3 regions of the Azospirillum sp. VT-I1 genome follow, and region 3 is predicted to be linked to each of the others. Evidence: predicted binding sites of a transcription regulator. Region 3 holds the regulator's gene; each other region holds the start of a gene.
The links. The regulator LexA, encoded in region 3, represses DNA repair genes until DNA is damaged. The targets are predictions, from matches to a motif close to ATGTTCTANTTTGGTTC.
Positions count from the first base shown of each region.

Region 1: a site for LexA is predicted at 2,844-2,860, ahead of recA (recombinase RecA). Genes of this name have one in related genera too.
Region 2: a site for LexA is predicted at 1,735-1,751, ahead of AB8P05_RS07375 (Y-family DNA polymerase). Genes of this name have one in related genera too.

Region 1 is NZ_CP168800.1:641,079-645,868, forward strand. It holds gene AB8P05_RS03050 (glycosyltransferase family 2 protein) at 1-801, shown strand, start outside; gene AB8P05_RS03055 (hypothetical protein) at 891-1,466, shown strand; gene recA (recombinase RecA) at 1,711-2,790, opposite strand; gene AB8P05_RS03065 (ATP-binding protein) at 2,943-4,790, opposite strand, start outside.
Region 2 is NZ_CP168800.1:1,535,765-1,540,554, reverse strand. It holds gene AB8P05_RS07390 (TAXI family TRAP transporter solute-binding subunit) at 1-316, opposite strand, end outside; gene AB8P05_RS07385 (HupE/UreJ family protein) at 507-1,001, opposite strand; gene AB8P05_RS07380 (hypothetical protein) at 1,098-1,652, opposite strand; gene AB8P05_RS07375 (Y-family DNA polymerase) at 1,991-3,436, shown strand; gene AB8P05_RS07370 (acetyl-CoA carboxylase carboxyltransferase subunit alpha) at 3,570-4,526, opposite strand; gene AB8P05_RS07365 (class I SAM-dependent methyltransferase) at 4,711-4,790, shown strand, end outside.
Region 3 is NZ_CP168800.1:511,880-516,669, forward strand. It holds gene trpC (indole-3-glycerol phosphate synthase TrpC) at 1-11, shown strand, start outside; gene AB8P05_RS02410 (GNAT family N-acetyltransferase) at 16-489, shown strand; gene moaC (cyclic pyranopterin monophosphate synthase MoaC) at 486-986, shown strand; gene AB8P05_RS02420 (molybdopterin molybdotransferase MoeA) at 991-2,220, shown strand; gene lexA (transcriptional repressor LexA) at 2,432-3,154, shown strand; gene AB8P05_RS02430 (CTP synthase) at 3,242-4,790, opposite strand, start outside.

The DNA of each region.
Region 1 (4,790 bases), 130 kb from region 3:
GACGCCGATCTCGGCCTGCGCCTGTTCGAGCATGGCTATGAGGCCGTCTATATGCCGGAGAGCTATGGCAAGGGCCTCGTCCCCGACAGCTTCTCCGCCTACAAGACGCAGCGTTTCCGCTGGGCTTACGGCGCCGTGCAGATCCTGAAGCACCATTGGCGGCAGCTGTCGCCGGGTGCCAAGGAGCTGACGGCCGGCCAGAAGTACCATTTCATCACCGGCTGGCTGCCCTGGTTCGCCGACGCCGCCCACATGATCTTCGGCATCGCCGGCATCCTGTGGTCGATCGGCCTGATGGCCTTCCCGAAATATTTCGAGTTCCCGCCCAACGTCTTCATGATCCCGACGCTCAGCGTCTTCGCCTTCAAGGTCGGCGCTTCGCTCTGGCTCTACGAGGCGCGGGTGAAGTGCGGCTTCTGGGACAAGGTCGGCGCGGCGGTGGCCGGCATGGCGCTGACCCATACGGTCGGCCGAGCCATGTGGCTGGGCATCTTCACCTCCGGCCGGCCCTTCGTCCGCACGCCGAAGTGCGAGAACCAGCCGGCGCTGATGCAGGCCTTCCTGATGGCGCGGGAAGAGCTGGTGCTGCTGGTGTCGCTGTGGGGTGCCGCACTGGCCATCGTTATGGTCTTCGGCCACGAAAACCGCGACGCCTTCATGTGGTCGGGTCTGCTGGTGGTGCAGTCGCTGCCCTATCTGGCCGCCTTCATCACCGCGCTGATCAACGTCTTCCCCACCATCGGCTTCGGCAAGAGCAAGCCGGCGGCCGACGACGCCGTCGGGGCCGGAGCCGGCGACTGACCTGGGACAAGCCGGCGCTTTCGGATTGACGAAAGCGCCGGCTCTGCCAGACTTGATTCGCAGGGGAAACATTTCCCGGGAGGCGGCTCATGTCCGGCAATCTCACCTCCGGCCGCGGTATCGGCCCTCCGGAATTCAGCGTCCGCACCACCGCCGGCGTCGAGCGGGCCGGCAGCGCCACAGACCGCAACCACCGCCGCGACCCGCGCCAGGAACGACACGACCGCGAACGGGAACGGCGCGACCACAACCCGCCCAATCCGCAACGCCGCCGCCTCTATGACCTTCTGTTCGAGGAAGTCGATCAGTTCGACGGGCTGGACGAGCGCCAGCGGACGCGGCTGAAGGACAATCTGCGAAGCCATCTGTCGCGGCGCGCACCACCACCCGCTACCGCTCAGCCCGCTGTCCATCACGACGAAGAGGCACTGGCCGAGGCCCTGCTGAAGGACCCGGCAGCCCCGCTCCCCGTCGATCCCGAACATATCGTCGAAGCGGTCACCGCCGCCGCACCGGAACAGGACGAGGAGACTGCCCGGCTGGCGGAACAGCTGCGCGACTGCCTCGCCCGCAACACCGACCGCGCGCGCAAGGTGGCGGTCTACCTGCACCTGCTGCTGACGCTGGAGGGGGCGTTCCGGCCGCATATGGTGGTGGATGTGTGAGGGGCCGCGTTGGTGGGGTGTAGGCTGCCGGGTGCCCCCTCCCCATCCTGCCCCCTCTTCGAGGGAGAGGGGGCAGGATGCTTGTGGGCGTGAGTTGATCACGAAGCAGCGGCAGTTCCCTATCCCACCGAAGGTGGGGAGGGTTAGGGAGGGGCATTCGCCCCCCGCATCATCCACACCACCAAAAGCAAAAACCCCGCCTCCCTTCCGGAAGGCGGGGCTTTTCATCCCACACGCCGCGGCGTCACTCCGGAGAGGAGGCTTCGCCGTCGGCTTCCGGGGTGCCCATCATCGCATCGGCGACCAGACCGGCGTTGCCGCGGATCTTGGCCTCGATCGCGTCGGCGACCTCGGGGTTGTTGCGCAGATAGTTCTTGGCGTTCTCGCGGCCCTGGCCGATGCGGGTGCCGTCATAGCTGAACCACGCACCCGACTTGTCGACCACGCCGGCCTGAATGCCGAGGTCGAGCAACTCGCCCACCTTCGACACGCCCTCGCCATACATGATGTCGAACTCGACCACGCGGAAAGGCGGGGCCATCTTGTTCTTCACCACCTTGACCCGGGTCTGGTTGCCGACGACGGTCTCGCGGTCCTTGATCGAACCGATGCGGCGGATGTCGAGGCGGACGGAGGCGTAGAACTTCAGCGCGTTGCCGCCGGTCGTCGTCTCCGGGTTGCCGAACATCACGCCGATCTTCAGGCGGATCTGGTTGATGAAGATCACCAGACAGTTCGACTTGGAGATCGAGCCGGTCAGCTTGCGCAGCGCCTGGCTCATCAGGCGGGCGTGCAGGCCGACATGGCTGTCGCCCATCTCGCCTTCCAGTTCGGCGCGCGGAACCAGCGCGGCGACCGAGTCGACCACCAGCACGTCGATGGCGCCGGAGCGCACCAGCGTGTCGGCGATCTCCAGCGCCTGCTCGCCGGCATCCGGCTGCGAGATCAGCAGTTCGTCGATGTTGACGCCGAGCTTGCGGGCGTAGGACGGGTCGAGCGCGTGCTCCGCATCGACGAAGGCGCAGGTACCGCCGGCCTTCTGGGCCTGGGCGATGGCGTGCAGCGCCAGCGTGGTCTTGCCCGAGCTTTCCGGCCCGTAGATTTCGATGATGCGGCCCTTCGGCAGGCCACCGATGCCCAGCGCGATGTCGAGACCCAGCGAGCCGGTGGACACAACCTCCGTCTCGACCAAGTTCTCCTTGGCGCCGAGCTTCATGATCGAGCCCTTGCCGAACGCGCGTTCGATCTGGCTCAGGGCGGCATCGAGCGCCTTCTGCTTGTCCATGGAATCCTTCTCGACCAAACGAAGCTGTGCGGACGACATGCCCGGTACCCCTCTCTTAGAACACACGGTCGGCGCTCTTGCAACGAGGCTAAATGTACTCTCTTCGTTCTCGTTTGCAAGGACTGATGTTGCCTGTGTGTTCCTATTTTTGAGGGGCCTGCGAGATGGGATTTTGCCCCCTCCCCAACCCCTCACCGCCCGTCGCGGATGACCTCCTTCACCTTGGAGGCCAACTGCTTCAGCGAGAAGGGCTTGGGCAGGAAATGGGCAACCTCGACGCCGTCGATCTCGCCCAAGCGGTCCTCGGCATAGCCGGAGATGAAGATCACCCGCATCTCCGGACGCAGCTTGCGCACATGGCGGGCCAGCGTCGGGCCGTCCATCTGCGGCATCACCACGTCGGTGATGAGCAGGTCGATGGACGCGCCGTTGGCCTCGATCTGCTGCAGCGCCGCCTCGCCGTTCTTGGCCTCCAGCACCTGATAGCCCTTGTTGCGCAGCGCACGGGCGGAGAAGACGCGCACCGCGTCCTCGTCCTCCACCAGCAGGATGGTGCCGCTGCCGGTCAGGTCGCTGCCGCGCCGCTCGCGCGGTTCGGCGGTGTCGACCGGGCGCAGTTCACCCTGGTGGTGCGGCAGCAGGATGGTGAAGGTCGTCCCCTCCCCCACCGCCGAATCGACCAGCACGAAGCCGCCGGTCTGCCGGACGATGCCGTACACCGTCGACAGGCCGAGACCTGTGCCCGACCCGACCTCCTTGGTCGTGTAGAACGGCTCGAAGATACGCTGCAGGTTCTCCCGCGCGATGCCGCAACCGGTGTCGATCACCTCGATTGAGACGTAGCTGCCGGGCGGCACCGTCTCATGCTCGCGCCGCTCGGGCTGGGTGACGACGTAGTTGGTGGTGTTGATGGTCAGCTTACCACCACCGGCCATGGCGTCGCGGGCGTTGACCACCAGATTGATGATGACCTGCTCCAGCTGGTTCTGGTCCACCTTGACCAGCCCCAGGTCGCGGCCATGGATCATCTTCAGTTCGATGTTCTCGCCGATCAGCCGGCGCAGCAGGTTCGCCAACTCCGCCAGCACGTCCGTCACGTTGATGACGCGCGGCTGCAGGGTCTGCTGGCGCGAGAAGGCCAGCAGCTGCCGCACGAGGTTGGCGGCGCGGTTGGCGTTCTGCTTGATCTGCATGATGTCGCTGAAGGACTGGTCGCCCGGCTTGTGCCGCAGCAGCAGCAGGTCGCAGAAGCCGATCATCGCCGTCAGCAGGTTGTTGAAGTCGTGCGCGACGCCGCCGGCCAGCTGGCCCACCGCCTGCATCTTCTGCGACTGGGCGAACTGGGCCTCCAGGCTCTTGCGCTCGGTCATGTCGATGAAATGCAGGATCAGGCCGACGCCCAGCCCGTTCCTGTCCGCCTCGCCGCGCCCGTCCGTGCGGACCGGGTTGGCAAGGCGACGGGCATAGAGCTGGGCCGTCAGCTCCCGCCCGCCGGACAGCCGCACCTCCAGCGGATGGGCCGGGTCGGCGCCGCCCTGGACCGACTTCAGCCGGGCGGTGACCGCCTCGCGCTCCGCCGGGACGATCAGGTCGGCCATCGGGCGGTTGATGACGCTGCCGGCCTCGCTGCCGATCAGCGCCAGGAACGCCTCGTTGCATTCGGTCAGCTGGCCGGTCTCGTCGACCAGCGCGATGCCGATCGGCGCATCCTCGAAGAAGCGCTGGAACCGCTGTTCGGACTGGCGCAGCGCCTCCTGCCATTCGCGTTCGGGCGACAGGTCGCGCACCACCGACCGGGTGTGGATCGTCCCGTCGTCGCCATGGACCACGCTCTGCGCCACCGCCACCTGGAACCGCCGGCCGCGCAAGCCCACCATGGTCAGCTCGCCGCGCTGCTCGCTGCCGCCATGATCGAACAGGTCGTAGGGGGCGGCGGACTGCGGCGGCGCGGCCAGGATGCCGTGCAGGCGCGCTTCCCCATCGGTCAGGTCGCCGGGATAAGCCTCCAGCCATTGGGCCAGGGTGGCGTTGACGAACAG
Region 2 (4,790 bases), 1.0 Mb from region 3:
CCGTGCCGGCGCGCAGCAGCTCGATGTTGTCGACGGAGCCGTTGCTGGCCTGCGCCACCACGATCAGGCCGGGAATGCCGCAGCTTCCGCCCTTGTCGCAGGGCCGGGACCCCGGCGGGTTGGAGATGGCGTTGGCGATCAGCCCGCCGATCGGGAAATAGGTGCCGGCGGTGGTGCCGGTGCCGATGCGGAAATAGCGCAGCTCCTGCGCTGCGGCCGGCTGTCCTCCCGCCAAGGCCAGAGTGCCGGCGGACGTCAGCAGCGTCGGCAGCGCCAGACCGCCCATCAGGCCGCCCAGCAGGTGCCGGCGGGTCATCCGGCATGTCGGGGGAACCGCGTCGGAGTGCGGCAGAAGCCCCTTCGAGGGGAGCCCCGGCGGGGGAGGCAGGCTTTGGCGGCTGCACGGGACACCGGGTCGTTCCGTTCGTCTGGCCCGGTCGATCGGGCTGGGAAGGGGGTGCCTTCAAAGATTCCCGCGCAACCCCCTCATTTCAAGGCGCAACCGGTCAAATCACGCCGACGAGGTCGAGAACGCCGGCAACCGCCACCGCGCCGCCACACACGCGGACCGCCCGGTCCGACTCGGCCTGCGTCACCGCGATCGACAGGCCGAGCCCGCCGCAGGCGACCAGCATCAGCCCGGCGGCGAAGCCCGCCCAATAGAGCGGCGGTCCCTGGTGGGCGTGGCCGTGGAACACCGCGGCCACCGCGGCGATCAGCACGGCCAACACGGCCGGCGCCCTCACCCCCAGCGCCACCAGCGATCCGATCACGATCAGCGACGCTGCCAGCCCCGGGCCGGCATAGGGCAGCCGCAGCCCCATCTGCGCCGCGAAGCCCGCCGCCAGCGCCGCGGTCACGGCGGCGGCCGGCACCTGCCAGACCGCGGTGCCGCCGGTCTGTCCCGCCCACATGCCGATGCCGAGGATGCCCAGCAGATGCTGCAGCACCCACACCGGCGTGGTCAGCCCGTTACCGAAGGCCCCCGTCACCGTCGTCATGCGCCCGCATCCTCCGTCCGTTCCGTGTCAGCGGCCGGTATGGCGGCAGAGCGGGTGCGGGGTCAAGCCGCCAAGGCGGAGCTTGCCGGTGGGATGCTAGCGCGCCAGCGGGTCGCCCCATTGGCGCAGGTCGTTCTCGCGCCGCATCAGGTCGCGCTGGCCCAGCGGGTCGAGCCGCCCCATGGCGTCGTCGGTGCGCATGCGGTCCACTTCCGGCCGGATCAGGTCGCGCTTGAAGGCATCGGTGGCGCTCTGCGAGGAGGGTGGGGGCGGCACCGGGATCGGGCGCGGCGGCTGCGGCAGGGCCGCCGGATCGGGCGGGGGCGACGAACTGCCGCGGGGACGTTTGGGCGGCGGCCGGTCGGTGTTTCCCGAGTCGGTGGCTCTGGAGTTGGCGCGGGGCTGCGGCTCTTCTGCCTGGCGCGGCCGGGCGGCGGGGCCTGAGCCGGTGCGCGACTGCTCCGCCTGGATCTGGCTCCAGGTCCGCCGCTCTCCGCCTCCCGGGACGAATGTCTGGTTGTAGACCGGCGGGAATGCCTGGGCGCGGCCGGGGCTGTCGTCGCGCAGTTCCGACGGCGCGCAGGCGCCCGCGGCCAGCAGGAAAACCAGCGGGGCCAGTCGGCGGGCGAGGGGCGGGAGATGAGGGCTCATGAACGGAATGTCGGCACTGCCGAACGTCTCGGCAAGATGACCCTAAAGGAGGGACTCCCTCCGCGGCTAAGCTGGCGCTAGAGTGTTCTTTCTTTGTTCCGATTGTTGGTTCCCGTATGACGCGCTTTCCTCACCCCCGGACCTATCCCCCTCTACCCCCGGGGAGAGGGTCGGGGTGAGGGGGAGCCGCTGCAGGATGCTGGCAAAGGTCCCGCAGCGCATCCCCCTCACCCTAGCCCTCTCCCCAGGGGGAGAGGGGATCGGGTCGTTGGGGAGGAAGGCGCCGCATCCTCGCCCTATGGCTCCCGCGGCTGCCGACCGACGCGCGGGAGCGGACCATGCCACCCGAATTGCGGGCGCGTCCCTTCGCCCTGCTGCGGACGGAGCGCCAGCGGCGCATGGTGGTCGCGGTCAACCGGGCGGCTGCGGCGGCCGGCATCTGCCCCGGCCATACCCTCGGCGACGCCCGCTCGCTGGAACCGGCGTTGGAGGTGGCGGAGGCGACACCGGAAGAGGATGCCGCCCTGCTCGGCCGCATCGCCGACTGGGCGCGGCGCTACAGCCCCTGGACCGCGGTGGACGAGCCGGACGGGGTGGTGATCGACATCACCGGCTGTGCCCACCTCTTTGGCGGCGAAGCGGCGCTGGCCGCCGACATGACCGGCCGGCTGCGCGCCGCCGGCTTCGCCGCCCGCGCCGCCATCGCCGACACCCCGGCCGCCGCCTGGGGGCTGGTGCGGTTCGGCAGTCTGGAGGATCGGCGGATGGAGCGGCTGGACGGGCTGCCGCTGGCCGCTCTGCGCCTGCCCATGGAGACGGTGGAGGGGCTGCATGCGCTGGGATTGCGCCGGATCGGCGACCTGCATGCCATGCCGCGGGCCGGATTGGCGGCGCGGTTCGGGGCCAGGTTGCTGCAACGCTACGATCAGGCATTCGGCCGGCTGGACGAGCCGATCTCCCCGCGCCGGCCGGTGCCTGAGCATCGCGAGCGCCTGACCTTCGCCGAACCAATCGCCACGCCCGAGTCGATCGCCGGGGCGCTCCGCCACCTGCTGGTCCGGCTGTGCAAGGGGCTGGAGGCGGCGGGGCAGGGGGTGCGCCGGCTGCGGCTGGACGCCCACCGCACCGACCAGCGGGTGGATGACGAACCGCAGAGCCTGACGCTCGGCACCAGCCGCCCGACCCGCGACCCGGCGGCGCTGGCCCGGCTGGCCGCCCCCCTGCTGGAGCGGATCGAACCCGGTCCGGGGCTGGAGACGCTGGTGCTGTCGGCGACGGAGACGGGGCCGCTCACCGCCATCCAGACCGGCATCGATGGCGAGGGGATTGACGGCGGATTGGCGGAGCTGGTCGACCGGCTGGCCCTGCGGCTGGGGGAACGGGCGGTGCTTCGGCTGGTGCCGCGGGAAAGCTGGCTGCCGGAGCGCTGCGTGGCGCCGCTGCCGCCGGTGGAAACCTTGCCGGTGCCGAAGCCCTGGCCGGCCGGCCGGCCGCGGCCCCTGCGACTGCTGACCCCGCCCGAACCGATCGAGGCCACCGCGCCGCTGCCCGACGACCCGCCGCTGCAGTTCGTCTGGCGCGGCCTGCGCCACCGCGTGAGCCGGGCCGAAGGGCCGGAGCGGATCGAGTGCGAATGGTGGCGTCCGGAGGGATCGCTGGGGCTGGCCGTGCGCGATTACTACCGCGTGGAGGATGGCGCCGGCCGCCGCTTCTGGCTGTTCCGCGCCGGACTGTACCGGCCGGGGGAATGGCCGCGCTGGTTCCTGCACGGGTTCTTGGGGTGAGGTGCTTTTGGGATGGAGGTGTTAGACCCCCACCTAACCTCCCCCGCTGGGCGGGGAGGGACTGCCGCCACTTGCCCGTATAAGCACTTACTCCCTTCCCCGCCCAGCGGGGGAGGGTTGGGGTGGGGGTAAATCACCCCAGCCCCTTCTGCCCCATCTCCAGGAACTTCTCGCGGCGCTTGGCGCGGAGCGTAACGCCGTCGAGGCCGTCCAGTTCGCCCAGCGACTCCTCGATGCAGTCGCCCAGCTTCTTGATGGTCTCGGCCGGGTCGCGGTGGGCGCCGCCGATGGGCTCGCTCACCACATGGTCGATGACGCCCAGCTCCTTCAGGTCCTGGCTGATCAGGCGCAGCGCGATGGCCGCCTCGCCCGCCATGTCGGAGCTGCGCCACAGGATCGACGCGCAGCCTTCCGGCGAGATCACGGAATAGATGGCGTGTTCCAGCATCAGCACGCGGTCGGCGGTGGCAATCGCGATGGCGCCGCCCGACCCGCCCTCGCCGATGACGGAGGCGACCATCGGCACGTTCAGCCGCAGGCAGCGCTCGATGCTCTTGGCGATGGCCTCGGCCTGGCCGCGCTCTTCCGCCTGGACGCCGGGGAAGGCGCCGGCGGTGTCGACCAGCGAGACGACCGGCAGCTTGAAGCGGTCGGCCAGATCCATCAGGCGCTGGGCCTTGCGGTAGCCTTCCGGCTTCGCCATGCCGAAATTGTGGCGGACGCGCGATTCGGTGTCGTTGCCCTTTTCCTGGCCGATCACCACCACCGAGCGGCCGCGGAAGCGACCCAGCCCGCCGATGACCGCGCGGTCCTCGGCGAAATGGCGGTCGCCGGCCAGCGGCGTGAAGTCCTCGATCAGGCCGCGCACATAGTCCAGGCAGTGCGGACGATTGGGGTGGCGGGCCACCTGAACCTTCTGCGCGGGCGTGAGCTTTGCGTAGGTCTGCCGCAGGAGCTTGTCGACCTTGGCCTGCAGCTTGGCGACCTCGTCGGCGATGTTGATGTCGCCGGCGTTGGTCAGGTGCCGCAACTCCTCGATCTTGCCTTCAAGCTCGGCGATCGGCTTTTCGAATTCCAGGAAGGTCTGCATGCCGGACACGGGTGGTTGGCGGGGCGCACGAAAAAGCGCGCGCTTGGTTAGCACGCCCGGCGCGCCTGCGCCACAGCGGAAAGATGCGGGACGGCCTGGGGAGGGTTCCGCGACGAACCCACAGGGTTTATCCTCATCCGCCGGCGAATTCCAACCCTAATCGTTGCGGGGTGGTTCCAGACCGATGACCTCCTTCAAGGACCATTTTTCCGGCCATGCCGGCGATTACCGCGCCTTCCGGCCGACATACCCCGATGGGCTGGC
Region 3 (4,790 bases):
CTCCGGTCTGAACCGATGACCGAGATCGCCATAGCCGCGGAAAGCCCGCGCCAGGACGCCGTGATCGCGCTGGTCGCCGCGCTGGACCGCTATCTGCTGGAGCTTTATCCGGCCGATACCTGCCACCTGCTCGACATCGGGGAGTTGGAGGCGCCGGACGTCCGCTTCTTCGTCGCCCGCAAGGACGGCGTTCCGGTCGGCTGCGCGGCGCTCCGCGTCGATCCGGCCGGCTATGGCGAGGTGAAGCGCATGTATGTCGATCCCGCCGCCCGCGGCCACCGCATCGGTGACCGGCTGCTCGCCCGGCTGGAGGAGCAGGCGCGGGCGGAGGGGCTGACCGCCCTGCTGCTCGAATCCGGCATCCATCAGCACGAGGCGCTGGCGCTCTACCGCAAGGCCGGCTTCACCGAGCGCGGCCCCTATGCCTGCTACGAAGAGAACGGCGTCAGCGTCTTCATGGAAAAACCCCTGCGGGAGACCGTCGCATGAGCGGCTTCACCCATTTCGACGCCGAGGGCAAAGCGGTGATGGTCGACGTGTCCGACAAGGCGGACACCGAACGCACCGCCACCGCCGCGGCCACCGTGCTGATGCAGACGGAAACGCTGGCTCTCATCATGCAGGGCGGGGTGAAGAAGGGCGACGTGCTGTCGGTCGCCCGGCTGGCCGGCATCATGGGGGCCAAGCGCACGCCGGATCTGATCCCGCTGTGCCACCCGCTGATGCTGACCTCGGTCAAGGTCGACCTCACCTGCGATCCGGCGCGCAACGCGGTGGACGTGACCGCCACCTGCAAGCTGAAGGGCCAAACCGGCGTGGAGATGGAGGCGCTGACCGCCGTCACCGTCGCCGCGCTGACCGTGTACGACATGTGCAAGGCGGTGGACCGCGGCATGACCATCACCGACGTGCGCCTGCTGCACAAGGCCGGCGGCAAGAGCGGCGAATGGGGCGCTGCCGCCGGCGTTCCGCTGGCCGGAGCCTGACGCCATGATCTCCGTCGCAGAGGCGCGCGCCCGCATCCTGTCGGCCTTCGCCCCTCTGCCGGCGGAGACGGTCGCCCTGCCCGACGCGCTCGGCCGCGTGCTGGCCGAACCGGTCATCGCCCGGCTGACCCAGCCGCCCTTCCACGCCGCCGCGATGGATGGCTGGGCCGTGCGCGCCGCCGACATCGCCGCCGCGACCGCCGAGACCCCCATCCCGCTGCGCCGCATCGGCGAATCCTCCGCCGGCCATGCCTTCGGCGGCAGCGTCGGCCCCGGCGAGGCTGTGCGCATCTTCACCGGCGCGCCCCTGCCCGATGGTGCCGACGCCGTGGTGATGCAGGAGGATTGCAACGCCGACGATACGACGGTCCGGATCGGCCGGGCCGTCGCCGCCGGCCGCTTCGTCCGTCAGGCCGGCTTCGACTTCGCCCATGGGCAGGAGCTTCTGCCGAAGGGCCGCCGCCTGACCGCCCGCGACATCGCCCTGGCCGCCGGCGGCAACGTGCCCTGGCTGTCGGTCCACCGCCGGCCGCGCATCGCCATCCTCGCCACCGGCGACGAGATCGCCCTGCCCGGCGACCCGCTGGGGCCGAGCCAGATCGTCAGCACAAATGCGCTAGGCCTCTGCGCACTGGTGACAGCCCAGGGCGGGCTCGCCCACAATCTCGGCGTCGCCAAGGACACGGCCGACAGTGTGGCCGCCTTGGCGAAGGGGGCCGCCGGCTGTGACATGCTGGTCACCACCGGCGGTGCGGCCCATGGCGATTACGACCTCGTGCGCGACGTGCTGGCCGACCGCGGCGTGGCGCTGGAGGTGCAGACGGTGGCGATGCGACCGGGCAAGGCGCTGATGTTCGGCCGGGCCGGTGGGGTGCCGCTGCTGGGCCTGCCCGGCAACCCGGTATCCACCGGCGTCACCGCCGTCCTGTTCCTGCGCCCGGTCCTGCGTCTGCTGCAGGGGCTGCCGCCGGAGGACGACCGGCCGCCGCTGCGCGCCCGGCTGACCACCGCGCTGAAGGCGAACGACCGGCGCGAGGAGTTTCTGCGCGCCACCCTCGCCGCCGGCGCCGACGGCGTCCTGACCGTCACGCCCTTTGCCCGGCAGGACAGCGCCATCACCTCGCTCTACGCCCAGGCCGACTGCCTGATCCCGCGCCCGCCCAACGCCGATCCGGAACCGGCCGGCGCCATGGTGAGCGTGCTTCTCCTGACCGATGGTGCGCTCAGCATCTGACCGCCGCCAAACCAGTCAAGTCTCCGGTCCAAATCATCGGATTCAACAATGAACAGCAGCCCGAAAACTGCTGCATGCTGTTTCGAATGTTCCATTCACCTTCGAAATCGGGTCGATGGGGGACTTGACGCGCGGCAGGAACCAAACTAGAACATGGAGCAACGTTTAGTTTTTGTTCCATCTTCAGTCTGGCCACGGCCGGGAGGCATCCATGCTCACGCGCAAGCAGCACGAATTGCTGCTGTTCATCCACGAACGGCTTGGCCAGGGCGGGGTTTCGCCGTCGTTCGACGAGATGAAGGACGCCCTGGGGCTGAAGTCCAAGTCGGGCATCCACCGTCTCATCACGGGGCTCGAGGAACGCGGCTTCATCCGCCGCCTGCCCCACCGCGCCCGCGCGCTGGAGGTTCTGCGCCTGCCCGAGGGGCTGGACGCCGCCCGCTCTCGCACGGCGCCCAAGCCGAAATTCCAGCCCAACGTCATCAAGGGCGACTTCGCCTTCGCCGGCCGCGACACCGCTCCCCCTGCCCCGACCCCGGCGGCTGCCAACGAGACGGTGCAGTTGCCGCTGTACGGGCGCATCGCCGCCGGCACGCCGATCGAGGCCCTGCGCGACAACAGCGCCTTCGTGGATATTCCTGCCTCGATGCTGACCAGCGGCGACCATTACGCGCTGGAGGTCTCCGGCGACTCGATGATCGAGGCCGGTATTCTCGACCATGACACCATCATCATCCAGCGCTGCGACGCCGCTGAAAACGGCACCATCGTCGTCGCTCTGGTCGACGAGGGCGAGGTGACGCTGAAGCGTCTGCGCCGCAAGGGCAACACCATCGCCCTGGAACCCGCCAACGCCGCCTATGAAACCCGCATCTTCGGCGCCGACCGTGTCCGTGTGCAGGGCAAGCTGGTCGGCCTGGTCCGGAAGTACTGACCAGTTGCGTCGGTCAGCCTCCACCCTCGCCTTTCCCGCAATGCCGGGGAAGGTAAGGGTGGGGGCTGACGTCGCCCCCCACGCTCCTCAGACGAGCCGGCTCTGGTCGATGGCCGCCTTGATGAAGGCGGTGAACAGCGGATGGGGCTCGAACGGCTTGGACTTCAGTTCCGGGTGGAACTGTACGCCGATGAACCAGGGATGGTCGGGAATCTCGACGATCTCCGGCAGTTCCCCGTCCGGCGACAGGCCGCTGAACCGCATGCCGCAGCGCTCCAGACGCTCCTTGTAGTACACGTTCACCTCATAGCGGTGACGGTGCCGTTCGGAGATGTCGGTGGTGCCGTAGACCTCGGCGACCTTGCTGCCTTCCTGCAGCTTGGCCGGATAGGCGCCCAGCCGCATCGTGCCGCCCAGGTCGCCGGCCTCGCCGCGGCGCTCCAGCGTGTTGCCGCGCATCCACTCCGTCATCAGGCCGACGACCGGGTTGCCCGGCTTGCCCAGCTCGGTGGAGCCGGCATCCTCAATCTTCGCCATGTTGCGGGCGGCTTCGATCACCGCCATCTGCATGCCGAAGCAGATGCCGAAATAGGGCACCTTGCGCTCGCGAGCGAACTTGGCCGCCCGGATCTTGCCTTCCGTCCCGCGCGAGCCGAAGCCGCCCGGCACCAGGATGCCGTGGACGTTCTCCAGACGCTTCACCGCCGCGTCGTCATCCTCGAAGATCTCCGAATCGATCCAGTCGAGGTTGACCTTGACGTTGTTGGCGATGCCGCCGTGGGTCAGCGCCTCGGCCAGCGACTTGTAGCTGTCGAGCAGGCTGATGTACTTGCCGACCACCGCGATGGTGACCTCGCCCTGCGGCTTGCGCACCCGCTCCATGATGCGGGTCCAGCGCGACAGGTCCGGCTCCTTGTCGGTCGGCAGGCCGAAATAGCTCAGGACCTGGGTGTCGAAGCCTTCCTCGTGGTAGCTGATCGGCACCTGATAGATCGAATCGACGTCCAGCGCCGCGATCACCCGCTCCGGACGGATGTTGCAGAACAGCGCGATCTTCTTGCGCTCGTTCTCCGGAATCGGACGGTCGGCGCGGCACAGCAGGATGTTGGCCTGGATGCCGACGCTCAGCAGCTCCTTCACCGAATGCTGGGTCGGCTTGGTCTTCAGCTCGCCGGCGGTCGGGATGTAGGGCAGCAGGGTCAGGTGGATGTAGAGGACGTTCTCCTGCCCGACCTCGTTGCCGAACTGGCGGATCGCCTCCAGGAAGGGCAGCGACTCGATGTCGCCCACCGTGCCGCCGATCTCGATCAGGACGAAATCCTCATCCGTCGCGTCGGCACGGATGAACTCCTTGATCTCGTCGGTGATGTGCGGAATGACCTGGACGGTCCCGCCCAGATAGTCGCCGCGCCGCTCCTTGGCGATCACGGTGGAATAGATGCGGCCGGTGGTGATGTTGTCGCCCTTGCGGGCCGACACGCCGGTGAAACGCTCGTAATGGCCGAGGTCCAGGTCCGTCTCAGCCCCGTCGTCGGTCACGAAGACCTCGCCGTGCTGGTAGGGGCTCATCGTGCCGGGATCGACGTTCAGGTACGGGTCCAGCTTGCGCAGACGCACCTTGTAGCCGCGCGCCTGG